2 regions of the Streptomyces sp. NPDC055400 genome follow, and region 1 is predicted to be linked to the other one. Evidence: riboswitches for the same ligand, from Rfam matches in the RefSeq annotation. Region 1 holds a riboswitch; the other holds the start of a gene.
What was found. Region 1 has a riboswitch for ZMP and ZTP ahead of ACWIGU_RS21990 (glycine hydroxymethyltransferase). Riboswitches for the same ligand answer to the same signal wherever they lie in the genome.
Positions count from the first base shown of each region.

Region 1 (7,083 bases):
AGTGGCCGGCCTCTCCAGCTTCCGCCACGCAGCGGCCCCCGCCGAACCACCCCTGGACGCCCTGGTGGTGGGCTACGGAACCCCACCGGACCACGCCTGGACCAGCGCGCTCGAGGCGTTGTGCCGGGTGCTGCCTTAGGGGCGGGCATCGGGCAGTGGGCGTCTCGGGTGGCACGGCCCGCGTTCGGGTCGGGGGGCCGATGGGGGCGGGGCGGGGCAGCTCAGGATCGGGTCGGGTCGCCACGGGGCGGCGGGGCGGGGTCAGCTCAAGGTCGGGTCGGGTCGGGTCGCCAAGGGGCGGCGGGGCAGGGTCAGCTCAAGGTCGGGTCGGAACGGGTTCGGGTCGGGTGGGGTTCGGGTCAGACCCGGGCCGGTGCGGACGCGTCCCCCACCGGGGCTTCCCCGAAGCGCGCCAGCGCCAACGCCCCCGCCACGGCCACCACGAACCCGAGAGCCGCCAGCCAGGCCAGCCCCTCGCGCGTGCGATCCCCGAGCCAGATCACCCCGACGAGCGCCGGCCCCACCGTCTCGCCCACGACCATCCCCGCAGTGGCCGTGGTCACCGACCCCTTCTGCAACGCCGAGGTCAGCAACAGAAACGCCGCACCCCCACCGAGCAGCAGCGCATACGTCGCCGGATTGCTCAGCAACGCGCCGGGCGACACGTCGTCGATGAGCCGCACCGACACCTCCACCACCCCGAACCCGAACCCCGAACCGAGCCCCAGCGCGAGCGCCCGCCCCCTCCCCGGAAGCCGCCCGGCCACCGCCCCGATCAACAACACGCCCAGCGCTGTCCCCAGCATCGCGTACCGCAACACGTCCGAACCGGCCTTGTCACCCTCCGTCCCCGACGCCAGCCCCAACATCGCGAGCCCCGCCACCACTACTCCGACGGCGCCCCACTCGACACCGCTCAACCGCACATCCAGCAGCCGCGAGGCAACCACCGCCGTCACCGCCAGACTCGCGGCGAGCGCCGCGCCGACGGCATAGATCGGAATGGACCGCAGCGCCACGACCTGCAACACGAACCCGAGGAGGTCGAGTCCCAGCCCGGCGACGTAACGCCACTGCCGCAGCGCCCGCAGCAACAATGCGGCGTCGACGCCGGACCCCGACCCCGGCTCCGCGGCCCGCGCGGCCATCGCCTGCAACACGGAAGCCGTACCGAAACAGACCGCAGCCCCGAGCGCGCAAACCATTCCAAGAAGCACAAAGCGACTGTAGAGGGTGCCCCACACCAGCCGGCCCGCGGGCGGCCCACCCTCCGAGGGCGCTCCCGTGAACGGCCGGACCACGAGGCGAACCCTGCCGGAGGCGCACCACCGTCAGACCGCCAGGACCGCCCGAAGCTGGTCGAGCCCCCAGTCCAGGTCCTCCTTACTGATCACCAGAGGGGGAGCGATCCGGATCGTGCTCCCATGGGTGTCCTTGACCAGGACGCCCTTGTCCATCAGCTTCTCCGAGATCTCCCTCCCCGTCCCGTACGACGGATCGATGTCGACCCCCGCCCACAGCCCGCGTCCCCGCACCTGCGTCACCTTGCCCGTGCCCACCAGCAGCCCGAGCTCCGCGTGCAGATGCTCGCCCAGCTCCGTCGCCCTCTGCTGGAACTCCCCGGTGCGCAGCATCGCGATGACCTCGAGCGCCACCGCACAGGCCAGCGGATTCCCGCCGAACGTCGACCCGTGCTCGCCCGGCTTGAACACTCCGAGCACCTCGCTGCTGGACACCACCGCCGACACCGGCACGACCCCACCGCCGAGCGCCTTGCCCAGTACGTACATGTCGGGCACCACGCCCTCGTGCTCACAGGCGAACGTCCGCCCGGTCCGCCCGAGTCCCGACTGGATCTCGTCGGCGATGAACAGCACGTTCCGCTCGCGGGTCAACTCCCTTACCGCCGACAGGTATCCGGCCGGCGGTACGAGGACACCGGCCTCGCCCTGGATCGGTTCGAGCAGCACCGCGACGGTGTTCTCGGTGATGGCGCCGCGCAGTGCCGTCAGATCGCCGTACGGCACGATCTCGAAGCCCGGCGTATAGGGGCCGAAGTCCGCGCGCGCCTCCTGGTCCGTGGAGAAGCTGACGATGGTCGTGGTGCGCCCGTGGAAGTTGTTGCCCGCCACGACGATCTTCGCCCTGCCGTCGAGCACCCCCTTGACCTGGTACCCCCACTTTCTCGCCGTCTTCACGGCGGTCTCCACTGCCTCCGCCCCTGTGTTCATCGGCAGCACCATGTCCATGCCGCACAGCTCCGCGAGCTGGGTGCAGAACTCGGCGAACCGGTCGTGGTAGAAGGCGCGGGACGTCAGCGTCACCCGTTCCATCTGCGCCTTGGCGGCCTCGATGAGCCGCCGGTTCCCATGGCCGAAGTTGAGAGCCGAGTAGCCGGCGAGCATGTCGAGGTACCGGCGCCCCTCGACATCCGTCATCCACGCCCCCTCCGCCGTGGCGACCACGACGGGCAGCGGATGGTAGTTGTGCGCACTGTGCGCTTCGGACGCGGTGATGAAGGTTTCCGTTACGGCATTCGGAGGAGTCGCGGCAGTCACGGGATCTCCGTTCTTACGGCTCATATGACGCGAAAACGTGAGCTTGTGGCCCCTTCCTATCGTCGCTCGCATCGTGGACCGGGAAACCTCGCCTCCCGGCGCGCCCGGTAGGGTGGCCCGCAGGGCCGTGACTGGCGCGCTGGGATGGGACCGACCATCGGGGAGCGGCCTGCGAACTGTGTGCCGTGCGCCTGGGCCGACCCGTGAACCTCCCGCTCTCGACTTCGCTCGGGCAGCGGAGGTCCCATCCGTCCGGAGGTCCGTCATGTCAGAGCCCACCCTCTCCACCGAATCCGTAGCGTTCCGCAGCGCCCTCGACGTGATCCGCGCGGTGGAGCCCCGCGTGGCCGACGCCATCGGCCAGGAAATCGCCGACCAGCGCGAGATGCTCAAGCTGATCGCCAGCGAGAACTACGCCTCCCCGGCCACCCTCCTCGCGATGGGCAACTGGTTCAGCGACAAGTACGCCGAGGGCACCGTCGGCCGCCGCTTCTACGCCGGCTGCCGCAACGTCGACACCGTCGAGGCCCTCGCTGCCGAACACGCCCGCGAGCTCTTCGGCGCCCGCCATGCCTATGTCCAGCCGCACTCCGGTATCGACGCCAACCTCGTCGCCTTCTGGGCCGTCCTCGCCCAGCGCGTCGAGGCCCCCGCCCTGGAGCTCGCCGGCGTCCGCAACGTGAACGACCTCTCCGACGCCGACTGGGCCGAGCTCCGTCAGGCCTTCGGCAACCAGCGCATGCTCGGCATGTCCCTGGACGCCGGCGGCCACCTCACCCACGGCTTCCGCCCCAACATCTCCGGCAAGATGTTCGACCAGCGCAGCTATGGCACCGACCCGCAGACCGGCCTCGTCGACTACGAAGCCCTGCGCGCCATGGCCCGCGACTTCAAGCCGCTGATCATCGTCGCCGGCTACTCCGCATACCCCCGCCTCGTGAACTTCCGCATCATGCGCGAGATCGCCGACGAGGTCGGGGCGACCCTCATGGTCGACATGGCGCACTTCGCGGGCCTCGTCGCCGGCAAGGTCCTCACCGGCGACTTCGACCCGGTGCCGCACGCCCAGATCGTCACCACCACGACGCACAAGTCGCTGCGCGGCCCGCGGGGCGGCATGGTGCTCTGTGACGACTCGCTCACAGACCAGGTCGACCGCGGCTGCCCGATGGTCCTCGGAGGTCCGCTGCCCCACGTCATGGCCGCCAAGGCCGTGGCCCTGGCCGAGGCTCGCCGCCCCGAGTTCCGCGAGTACGCGCAGTCCGTCGTCGACAACGCCCGCGCCCTCGCAGAGGGCCTGACCCGCCGGGGCGCCACCCTCGTCACGGGCGGCACGGACAACCACCTCAACCTGATCGATGTCGCCACCTCCTACGGGGTCACCGGCCGCCAGGCCGAGAACGCGCTCCTCGACTCCGGCATCGTCACCAACCGCAACTCCATCCCCTCCGACCCCAACGGGGCCTGGTACACGTCCGGCATCCGCATCGGCACCCCCGCTCTGACCACTCGGGGCCTGGGCACCACGGAGATGGACGAGGTCGCCGGCCTCATCGACCGCGTGCTCACCGCCGCCGAACCGGGCACCACCAGCAAGGGCGCGCCTTCCAAGGCCCAGCACATCCTGGACGAGAAGGTCTCCGACGAGGTCTCCACGCGAGCATCCGACCTGCTGAGCGGCTTCCCGCTCTACCCGGAAGTCGACCTCACCTGATCGCTTGCCCCTCTAGCTCTGTGATCTCCTGACCGGCCCGTCACCAGCCGCACCGACGGGCCGGTCAGTGCGTACTCGCAGCCGTGAGAGCTGAAGAGCGACTCTCAGGAGTCGATCAGCTGCTGCCGTGGTCCGGTGTCCGGCGGGGTCCCGCCCGTCCGGCGACGACGCGGCAACCTGTCGGCCAGCGGCCGCAGCACCAGAGCCAGCGCGGCACCCGCCGCCAGCCCCGGTATCGCCCACCACCAGTCCGTCCCCTCGCCCGCCCGGGCTGCTGAGGCCCGCGCGCCTGCGGACTGCCCGGCATCGCGACTGCCGGCTGCCGGAGCTCCACCGAGCGCTTCCTTGGACCGGTCGGGTGATTGCCAGGGTGCCGGGAAGATCGGGCTCCCGCCCTTTCGGGACCGCTCGCCCATGACTCCGAGGTCCTTCAGCAGCGCGCGCAGCTCTGCCGGCTTCTGCGCCTTGTGCCAGTACCCGTTGTAGGAGTCCGGCACGTGCGTCGCTGTGTGTATCCAGACGTCCTTCGTGCCCGGCGAGTCCGGATAGACCTGGTCGACCCGCCACGGCAGCACGTCGTGCACCAGCCAGGTGACATTGAGCTGACGTCCCGCGCCTATGCCCAAGCCGGGCGGCTCCTCCCGTCGGCCCTGGTCCGGTTCGCCCAGGAGGCTTTCCAGCGGCCTGTACTTCTTGTCACTGAAGTAGAGCGACGCGCTCTGGCCGCTCTCGGGCGACACCACCAGAACGCTCGTCGGTCCGCCGGCCGACGCCCCTGACGCGCTCAGCAGCATCGCGGCGAGTACCGCCGTCAGCGCCACCGCCAGCGCCGCCGGCCTTCGTACTGTTCGCATCCGTTCCCCCCAGCTGGTCCCGGCACGGCCCGTCCGTGCCGATTCACTTCTGGTACACCGCTCGACCCGACCGGGTTCCCAACTTGGGCGCGTGAGTTCCCGGGTGTGCGGGAGCTCCGCCGGCTCAGCCCCCGGACATCAGGTGACGGCGTCCGGCTTCCGTACAGACCGTGCGATCTCCATCGCCCGCTGCTGGGACTCGATTCCCTCCAGGCGGAGTGTCACCTGCTGCCGACGGGTCCACAGGAGCGTCGGGCCCGCGGTGCGTTCCGAGCGGATCCACCGGTCGCCGTTGCCGTCGAGCATCCAGAAACTGAGCAGATGGGGCTGGGCGAACCACAGCCCCGTATCCGGGCCGAGGTCGACCCAGCGCGGCTGCGTACGCACCGATTTCGTGTACCCGATGTCGAGCTGGGCCGGGTACTCGTCGAGTCGGATCGTGTGCCCGTCCTCGCGCCAGCACAGCGTGATCAAGAAACGCGATTTCGGTTCCCGCGTCACCGTGATGGCGTCCGGTATCCCCAGCTCGTCCGGCACCAGGGGTTCGAATCCGGCTTCTCGTCGGGCCTCACCCAGCGAGAGCGACGTGCCGCACCCGGGGACGTGAGCACCGGACGACGGCAGGGCCGAGGGGTCGTACCGGACCTCCACCCCGCCGAAGCCGAACCAGTCGGCGACCGCGGCCCGCACCGGAGGCGTGAGCACGAGCACCGTCAGCACTCCGCACATTCCCGCAGTGAGCATCCGCCACCGCTTCCGTATCCAGCGGCGCGCCAGCCGCACCCGGGCAGGGGCCGCCCCCGGCTCGGCCACCGGCGCCGGAACCGACTCGGCGAGTATCTGCGCCAGTACCCGCTCGGCCATCGACTCGCCGCCGGGGCCCAGACCGTCCAGGGACCTGCCCAGCGCCCGCAGCTCATCCGGCAGCCCACGACCCGCGCGGGGCCCGTCCTTGCCGGGGCCGTGGCTTCCGTCGTCCTCGTGGCGCGGCTCACTCATGCTCATCACCTCCCTCCCGCGGGTCCAGCTCGGCCGGAAGAATCCGCTTCAGCTTCCGCAGCGCGCGATTGAGCCTCGACTTCACTGTGCCGCGCGGCCAGCCGAGCGCCTCGGCCGTCTCCGCCTCGTCCATCTCCAGCAGATACCGGTACGTGACGACCAGCCGATGCTCCTCGCTCAGCTCCTCGAGCGCGGCGAGCAATGCCGTCCGCCGCTCGTCGTGGACGGCCGCGACCGCCGGATCCGTGGTCTCGGGTATCCGCGGCTCGGCCTCTATCAACGTTGCTTCCCGCCCCACGACCGAACGCTGTCGCACCGCCGAGCGCACTGTGTTCCTCGTCTCATTGGCGACGATCGCGAGCAGCCACGGCTTGAACGACGAGTCGTCCCGAAACTGTCCCAGGGCGCAGTAGGCCTTGAAAAAGGCCTGCTGCACCACGTCCTCCGCATCCGCGCCCGCCCCGAGGGCCCGGGCCGCCCGCAGCGCCAGCCCGGTGAAGGCGCGCACCAACACCGCGTACGCCTCCACATCTCCGGCACGCACGCGAGCGATCACCGCACGCTCGTCGTCGACGGCGCGGCCCCCCTCCAGGACCTCCCCCTGTGTCCTCACATCGTTGATACACCGCACCCCGCGCATCGGTTCCCACCCGTCGCACAGGTTTTTCCGAACTCGCTCCGCAGGCAGGTCGGAAGGGAGATCTCGGGGCCAGATCCCGGCGACACGCCGGGCGGGGTGGGCGATGGCTCTCCGTACACGGTTTCGGCACTTGTCGTGCACCCGTCGCCCACCTGTCTCCAACCAATGAGAGACACCTGAGACAATGAGGAGCATGGCCTCTGATCGTCCCCGCGTGCTCTCCGGAATCCAGCCCACCGCAGGCTCGTTCCACCTCGGCAACTACCTCGGCGCGGTCCGCCAGTGGGTGGCGCTGCAGGAGTCTCACGACGCGTTCTA
Region 1 covers NZ_JBSHLM010000008.1:112,761-119,843, reverse strand. Annotated here, with positions in the region: gene pdxR (MocR-like pyridoxine biosynthesis transcription factor PdxR) at 1-139, shown strand, start outside; gene ACWIGU_RS22000 (hypothetical protein) at 360-1,205, opposite strand; gene rocD (ornithine--oxo-acid transaminase) at 1,332-2,582, opposite strand; ZMP/ZTP riboswitch at 2,676-2,762, shown strand; gene ACWIGU_RS21990 (glycine hydroxymethyltransferase) at 2,824-4,272, shown strand; gene ACWIGU_RS21985 (hypothetical protein) at 4,377-5,126, opposite strand; gene ACWIGU_RS21980 (hypothetical protein) at 5,265-6,125, opposite strand; gene ACWIGU_RS21975 (RNA polymerase sigma factor) at 6,118-6,765, opposite strand; gene trpS (tryptophan--tRNA ligase) at 6,959-7,083, shown strand, end outside.

Region 2 (7,083 bases), on a different contig from region 1:
GGACACCGCGATCGACCTGGCCAGAGCCTCGCCCGGGCTGCCCCGGCAGGCACTCGTCGACGCCCTCGCGCACATCACCCCGCAACTGGCCGAGCAGGCGCACACCCCCGGCTACCACCCCTACGGCCTGCCCGACCTGCGCGCCGCCATCGCCGAGCGCTACACCCGACGCGGTCTCGCCACCCTGCCCGAACAGATCCTTGTGACGTCCGGCGCGCAGCACGCGCTGACACTCGTCCTGGGACTCCTGAGCAGCCCCGGTGACCGGGTCATGGTCGAGAACCCGTCCTACCCCAACGCCCTTGACGCCCTGCGCCGAGCCCGGCTGCGCACCGTGTCCGTCCCCGTGACCGACACCGGCTGGGACATCGAGATCACCGAATCGACCCTTCGCCAGGCCGTGCCCCAAATGGCCTACCTGGTCCCCGACTTCCACAATCCGACCGGCTGCCTCATGCCCGAGCAGGAGCGGGCGCGCGTCCTGCGGGCGGCGGAGCGCTCCGGGACATGGCTGGTCATCGACGAGACGCTGGCCGACCTCGCGCTCGACGTGCCCGCCCCGCCTCCCTTCGCCTCCCACGCCGCGAAGGGTGGCGCCGGCCAGGTCATCGCCATCGGCTCGATGAGCAAGACCCATTGGGGTGGCCTGCGTATCGGCTGGCTGCGCGCGCCCGCACCGCTCGTCACCGAACTCGCGGGCCAGCGCGTGGCCACCGACATGGGCGGATCGGTCGTCGACCAACTCCTGGCCCTCACCCTCCTGGACCGGTCGGACGAGCTTCTGCCGCCCCGCCTTGAGCAACTACGGCTACAGCGCGCGGCGTTGGCCGCCGCGCTGGGCGAGCACCTGCCGCACTGGACCTGGCAACTGCCGCCCGGCGGGCTGTCGTTCTGGGTCGACCTGGGCGAACCCGTCGCCTCCGCGCTGTCCGAGCGGGCCCTCGACAACGGCGTCCGGATCGAGAGCGGCGCCCACTTCGCCACCGACCCAGGCATCTTCGAGCAGCGGATGCGCATCCCGTACACGACCTCGGCGGACACCCTGCGCGAGGCCGTCCACCGCATGGCGACCGCGCTCGCCGCCGGCCTCCCCTCGGCATCAGCCGCGCGCCGACCGCACTGGGTGGTCTGAGCGCCAGTGCCCGAAGGAGATCACTCGATGCCGTACGCGGATCGCCCCCGTCCCGGAACCGGTCCCCTCTTCCGCCTCGCATGGCGCGGGACCCACTATCCGGGCCGGCCCGTCGAGGAGCTGTGGATCGGCCCTCGGCACAGATACGGACGGCGGCTGGTGGTTCGGGGCGTACTTCCTCGGGCGCGTGCCACTGGGTGAAGGCGCGGCGCGGGCCGCCGAGTTCGCTCAGTGGCTTCTGGCCGAGCCGCCGCCAGGCCCGTACGAGGGAGAGTTCACCCTGATCGCCCGTGAACCGCAGGCCGGATCCCCGGGGGTCGCCGCCGGAACGCTGCTGACCGTCGCATTCCTCCTGGGCCGCGAGGAACCCGACGGGCCCGAGTATCTCCAGATGCTGCCTTCCGGTGAGACGGCGGTACGGCACATCGGCTTCGAGGTGTGCGCACCGCTGGAGTGCGAGCCGCTGCCGCGCGCCGCACTCGCGGTGGCGGCCGCCGGACTCCTCGACGTCGCCACCGCGTAGGGCCCCGGACCGCCGTCCCCTCAGGCGAGCGCGCGGCCGGGGTCCGCGCCGAGCTGGCGGTATGCGGCGGTGACCGTCTGCGCCAGGAGGACGGCGATGGTCATGGGGCCCACCCCGCCGGGAACGGGAGTGATCAGGCGGGCCCGCTCGGCCGCGGTGTCGAAGTCCACGTCACCGACGTTGCCCGCGTTGTAGCCGGCGTCGATGACGACCGCGCCAGGCTTGATGTCCTCGCCGCGGATGAGCCGGGGCCGGCCCACCGCCGCCACCACGATGTCCGCCTCCCGCACGAACGTGCTGAGGTCGGCAGTCCGCGAGTGGCAGTACGTCACCGTGGCGTCCCGGGCGAGCAGCAGCATCCCGGCCGGCTTGCCGAGGATCGCGCTCCGGCCCACGACGACCGCGTGCCGGCCCGCGAGACCGACGTCGTACTCGTCGAGGAGCCGCATGATTCCGCCGGGTGTGCAGGAGACGAACCCGGGCAGCCCGAAGGCCATCGCGCCGAACGAGCTCATGGTGACGCCGTCGACGTCCTTCTCCGGAGCGATGGCCTCGAAGGCCGCGCGTTCGTCGATGTGCGGGCCCACGGGGTGCTGGAGCAGGATTCCGTGGACCGACGCGTCCTGTGACAGTTCGCGCAGGGTGGCGACCAGCTCCGCGGTCGTCGTGGTGGCGGGGAGCTGGACGCGCCGCGACTCGATACCGGCCTTGGCGCAGCGGGCCTGCTTCATACGTACGTAGGTGACGGAGGCGGGATCCTCGCCCACCAGCACGGTCGCGAGGCAGGGCGCCGAGCCCGTACGCCTCACCAGCTCCGCCGCCTTGCCCGCGGACTCCTCGACGAGGCGCCGGGCGGGACCGGTGCCGTCCATGAGGTGGGTTGTCCGTGTCGGGGACATGGTCGCCTCCCAGGCGTCATTGACCACTCGCCCAGGCGCACGGCATACATCGACCCTTTGGTCAGGCCGCTCCCCGGTGGTTCTCCACCCCAGCGCCAGTCACGGCCTGTGGGCCACTGTAACGGCTTCGGTCAGCCGCGCGAGAGCCGCGGCCTCCTCGCTGCCGTCCTCGGCGCTGAACACATGCACGACCAGGCCCGTCTCGCCGGGAACTGCCGGTACGTGCAGCGTCTCGAAGTCCAGCGTGAGCAGCCCGGCCACCGGGTGTCTCAGGAGCTTGCGCCCCGCCGCGCACATCACGACCTCGCCGCTGTCCCAGATACGCCTGAACTCCTGGCTGAGCGCGGTGAGTTCGGCGATGAGCGCGGCCAGTTCCGTGTCGTCGGGGTAGCGCCCCGACCAGACCCGCAGCTGGCCCACGGCCTCCGCCGCCCGGTCCTCCCACTCAGGGTGGACGACGCGGGAAGCGGGGTCGAGGAAGAGGTACCGCGCGTTGTTCCGGTCGCGGCGGGCCGGCTTGCCCAGACCGCCGATGAGCTCGGCGCCGAGGACGTTCCACGCCACCACGTCCAGGCGATGGTTCGTGGCGAAGGCCGGGAAGGCATCGGGCTGACCCTGGTCTCGGGCGCGGGGCCCTGCCGCGCACCGGCCAGGGTCGCGAGATGCCCGCGCTCCGCCGCGTCGAGGCCGAGCGCTCCGGCGAGCGCGTCGACGACCTCTGGGGAGGGCTGCGTGGCGCGGCCCTGTTCCAGGCGTACGTAGTAGTCCACGCTGATCCCGGCGAGCTGTGCCAGCTCTTCGCGGCGCAGTCCCCGTACCCGCCGGCGACGGCCGCCGGAGAGCCCGGCGCGCTCCGGTGTGACGCGCGCGCGGCGGGCGCGGAGAAAGTCTCCGAGGCCGCGCTGCGAGCCGCCGGTGGTGAGGGTGGTGCCCGCGCCCGTGTCCCCGATGCCGTTCACGCCGTCCATGGACCCAAGTATGCGTGGCCCTCGCAGTACCAGGATGAGCGTTCCGCCGTTGACCAGGGTGCTGGCTGCCCGGACGCGCCTGGGCGAACGTGGTGGCATGAACGACACGACGCCTCGGCAGCCCAAGAAGATCCTCGTGGTCAGCGCCCACCCGGAACCCCGTTCGCTCAACTCCGCGTTGACCGGCTTCGCGGTCGAGCACCTGCGCACGGCGGGGCGAGGTGAGGGTGTCCGACCTCTACGCGATGAAGTGGAAGGCGACGGTGGACGCCGAGGACTTCCCCGAGCGCACCGGAGCGGCCCGGCTGCACGTGATGGCCGACTCCGAGCGGGCGACGCTCTCGGGCGGTCTGTCACCCGACATCGCGGCGGAGCAGGAGAAGGTGCGCTGGTCGGACGCGGTGGTCCTGCAGTTCCCGATGTGGTGGTTCTCGGCGCCCGCGATCCTCAAGGGCTGGATCGACCGGGTCTTCACGAGCGGCTTCGCGTACGGCCCCGCGGTCCCGCCGCCGTACGGCGAAAGCTCCCTGCCGGGCAGGCGGGCGCTCGTGTCGGTGACGGTCGGCGCGCGCGAGTCCGCGTTCTCCGACCGTGGTGTCCACGGAAGCCTCGCGGACGTTCTGCACCCCATTCAGCACGGCCTGTTCTGGTTCACCGGCATGAACCCGCTGGAGCCGTTCGCGGTGTACAGCTCGAACGAACTGCCCGACGAACGATTCGCCGCCGCGCGGGCGGAGTACGCGCGACGACTCGACACACTCTTCACGGCCACGCCCGTCCCCTTCCGCCCTCTCACGGGCGGCGACTACGACCACGACATGCGGCTCCTGCCGGAGGTCGAGGCACCGGGCACGAGCGGACTCGACCTGCACGTCCGCGACCGGGCCTGAGGACCGTCCCGCGCGGGCGGCCCTCCTGGGCCCCCTTCTATTTGAACGTGTTCAAATATCTGCGCTAAGGTGGGGCCGACACGATGAGGGGGCTCCATGAAGATCGTGATACCCGGCGGCACCGGGCAGGTAGGGACGATCCTGAAGCGTGAACTGGCCGCAGCGGGACACGAAGTCGTCGTCCTCACGCGGCGGCCCGTGCACGACGACGAAGTCCGCTGGAACGGCGAGACCCTGGGCCCCTGGGCCGAGGTCGTCGACGGCAGCGACGTCGTGATCAACCTCGCCGGACGCAGCGTCAGTTGCCGTTACACACAGGCCAACCTCCGGGCCATGATGGACTCGCGCGTGCGGTCCGCCGAGGTCGTCGGCGAGGCCGTCTCCGCCGCAGCGCGACCTCCGAGGGTGTGGCTGCAGATGAGTACGGCCACCATCTACGCCCACAGCTTCGCCGCGCCGAACGACGAGACAACCGGCGTACTCGGCGGCGACGAGGCCGGCGTCCCGGGCTACTGGGGTTACAGCGTCGAGATCGCCAAGGTGTGGGAGCGGGCGCAGGAGCGGGCCGACACCCCGCACACCCGCAAGGTCGCCCTGCGCGCCGCGATGGTCATGAGCCCCGATCGCGGCGGTGTCTTCGACGTCCTCCTGCGCCTGGCCAGGCTCGGCCTCGGTGGTCCGGTCGCGGGCGGCTGCCAGTACGTGTCCTGGATCTACGACCGTGACTTCGCCCGAGCGGTCCGGTTCCTGATCGAACGCGACGACCTGGACGGGCCCGTGAACCTCGCCGCCCCCGAGCCGCTGCCGCAGCGTGACTTCATGCGTGCGCTACGCGCGGCATGGGGCGTTCCGGTGGGCCTTCCCGCGACGAAGTGGATGGCCGAACTCGGCGCGTTCGCGCTCCGCTCGGACACCGAACTCCTTCTGAAGAGCCGCCGCGTGGTCCCGGGCCGGCTGCTCGACGCGGGCTTCTCCTTCGACCACGCCGGGTGGCCCGACGCCGCCGCCAACCTCGCGCGACGTGTACGCGGTGGGCGTGACGTCACGCGGGCGATGGCGGACGGGACGGTGTGAGGCGGGCGTCCCCGTCGGGCGACGCGCGTCGTCACCAGGGGAGCGGGCCCTCCGCGCTGACGTACGTGCCGGTCGGGCCGTCGGGGCCCAGCTGGGCCATGCGCACGATGATCTCGGCGCCCTCCTCGACGGTCTGGATGCCGGTGTGGGCGTTCAGGTCCGTCGCGGTGTAGCCGGGCTCGACCGCGTTGATCCGCATGCCGGGGAACGCCTTCGCGTACTGCACGGTGACCATGTTCACCGCCGTCTTCGAGGCGGGGTAGGCGACTCCGGGATACGCGTGGGTCGGCGTCCCCGCGTCGGTGACCCGGGCCAGCGAGGCCAGGCCGCTGCTCAGGTTGACCACGACCGGCGCGTCGGACTTGTGCAGCAGGGGCAGGAACGCGTGGGTGACACGTACGACGCCGAAGACGTTCGTCTCGAAGGTCGACCGCATCTCGTCGGCGGTCACGTCCGCGGCGCCGATCACGCCGCCGTCCGGGGTCCGGCCCTCGATGCCGGCGTTGTTGATCAGCACGTCCAGGCCGCCGTCGGCCTCGATCGTCTTCGCGGCGGCGTTCACGGACGCGTCGTCCGTGACGTCGAGCTGGACCCAGCGTGCGCCGAGCTGCTCGGCGGCGCGGCGGCCGCGCTCGGGGTCGCGGCTGCCCACGTAGACGGTGTGGCCTGCGGCGACGAGTCGGCGGGCGGTCTCGAAGCCGAGACCCTTGTTCGCTCCGGTGATGAGTGTTTTCGTCATGCCACCAGCGTGCGGCCCCGCGCTGCCATCAGCCAGGAGTCCCGTCTTCCTGGGACTGGCGGTACCAGGCGGGTCCCGGGCGGCTCCCAGGCGCGGTCCCGTCGTCCGGCGCGCGGTCCCGGGCCCGGTCCGAGGCGTGGTCTCATCGAGTGGCACCTCGACCTCAGCTTTAGGGTGAGGGTTCGGTGATCGTGGGGGTGTGCATCGTGCGGGGTGCGGCGCGTGTCACCGGCCGCCGAACGTCCTCCGATAGGCCTCCGGCGGCAGGCCCGTGACCCGGGCGAAGTGCCGCCGGAGCGTGGCGGAGGTCCCCATGCCCGTCCGTGCCGCGATCCGCTCGACGGTGTCGTCGCTCGACTCCAGCAGCTCCTGCGCCTCCCGCACACGCTGGCTCAACAGCCACCTCAGGGGCGCCGTCCCTGTGACGGCATGGAAGTGCCGCACCAGGTTGCGGCTGCTCATGCCCGCCTGGCGGGCCATGTCCTCGACGGTGAGCGGCTGGTCGATCCGGGCCAGCACCCAGGGGAGCAGATCGGCGAGCGGATGGTCGCGCCCGTGCGTCACCGGCGCCGGGATGAACTGCGCCTGGCCGCCGTCCCGATGGGGCGGCGTCACGAGGTGCCGCGCCAGGGCGTTGGCGACCGTCGCCCCGTGGTCCGTGCGCACGATGTGGAGGCACAGGTCCATTCCGGCCGCCTTGCCGGCGGACGTGAGGACGCTGCCCTCGTCGGTGAACAGCACTTCGGCGTCGACCCTGACGCCCGGGTACCGCGCCGCGAGCCTTTCCGTGTGCGCCCAGTGAGTGGTGGCGCGACGGCCGTCGAGGAGTCCGGCCGCGGCCAGGACGAAGGCGCCGGT
Region 2 covers NZ_JBSHLM010000005.1:170,488-177,570, reverse strand. Annotated here, with positions in the region: gene yczR (MocR-like transcription factor YczR) at 1-1,132, shown strand, start outside; gene ACWIGU_RS14965 (hypothetical protein) at 1,320-1,655, shown strand; gene ACWIGU_RS14960 (bifunctional 5,10-methylenetetrahydrofolate dehydrogenase/5,10-methenyltetrahydrofolate cyclohydrolase) at 1,676-2,554, opposite strand; ZMP/ZTP riboswitch at 2,577-2,667, opposite strand; gene ACWIGU_RS14955 (MmyB family transcriptional regulator) at 2,654-3,118, opposite strand; partial or broken gene ACWIGU_RS14950 (helix-turn-helix domain-containing protein) at 3,274-3,522, opposite strand; gene ACWIGU_RS14945 (NAD(P)H-dependent oxidoreductase) at 3,750-4,412, shown strand; gene ACWIGU_RS14940 (epimerase) at 4,509-5,486, shown strand; gene ACWIGU_RS14935 (SDR family oxidoreductase) at 5,518-6,225, opposite strand; gene ACWIGU_RS14930 (helix-turn-helix domain-containing protein) at 6,451-7,083, opposite strand, start outside.
Region 2: another riboswitch for ZMP and ZTP. It lies ahead of ACWIGU_RS14960 (bifunctional 5,10-methylenetetrahydrofolate dehydrogenase/5,10-methenyltetrahydrofolate cyclohydrolase); the one in region 1 lies ahead of ACWIGU_RS21990 (glycine hydroxymethyltransferase).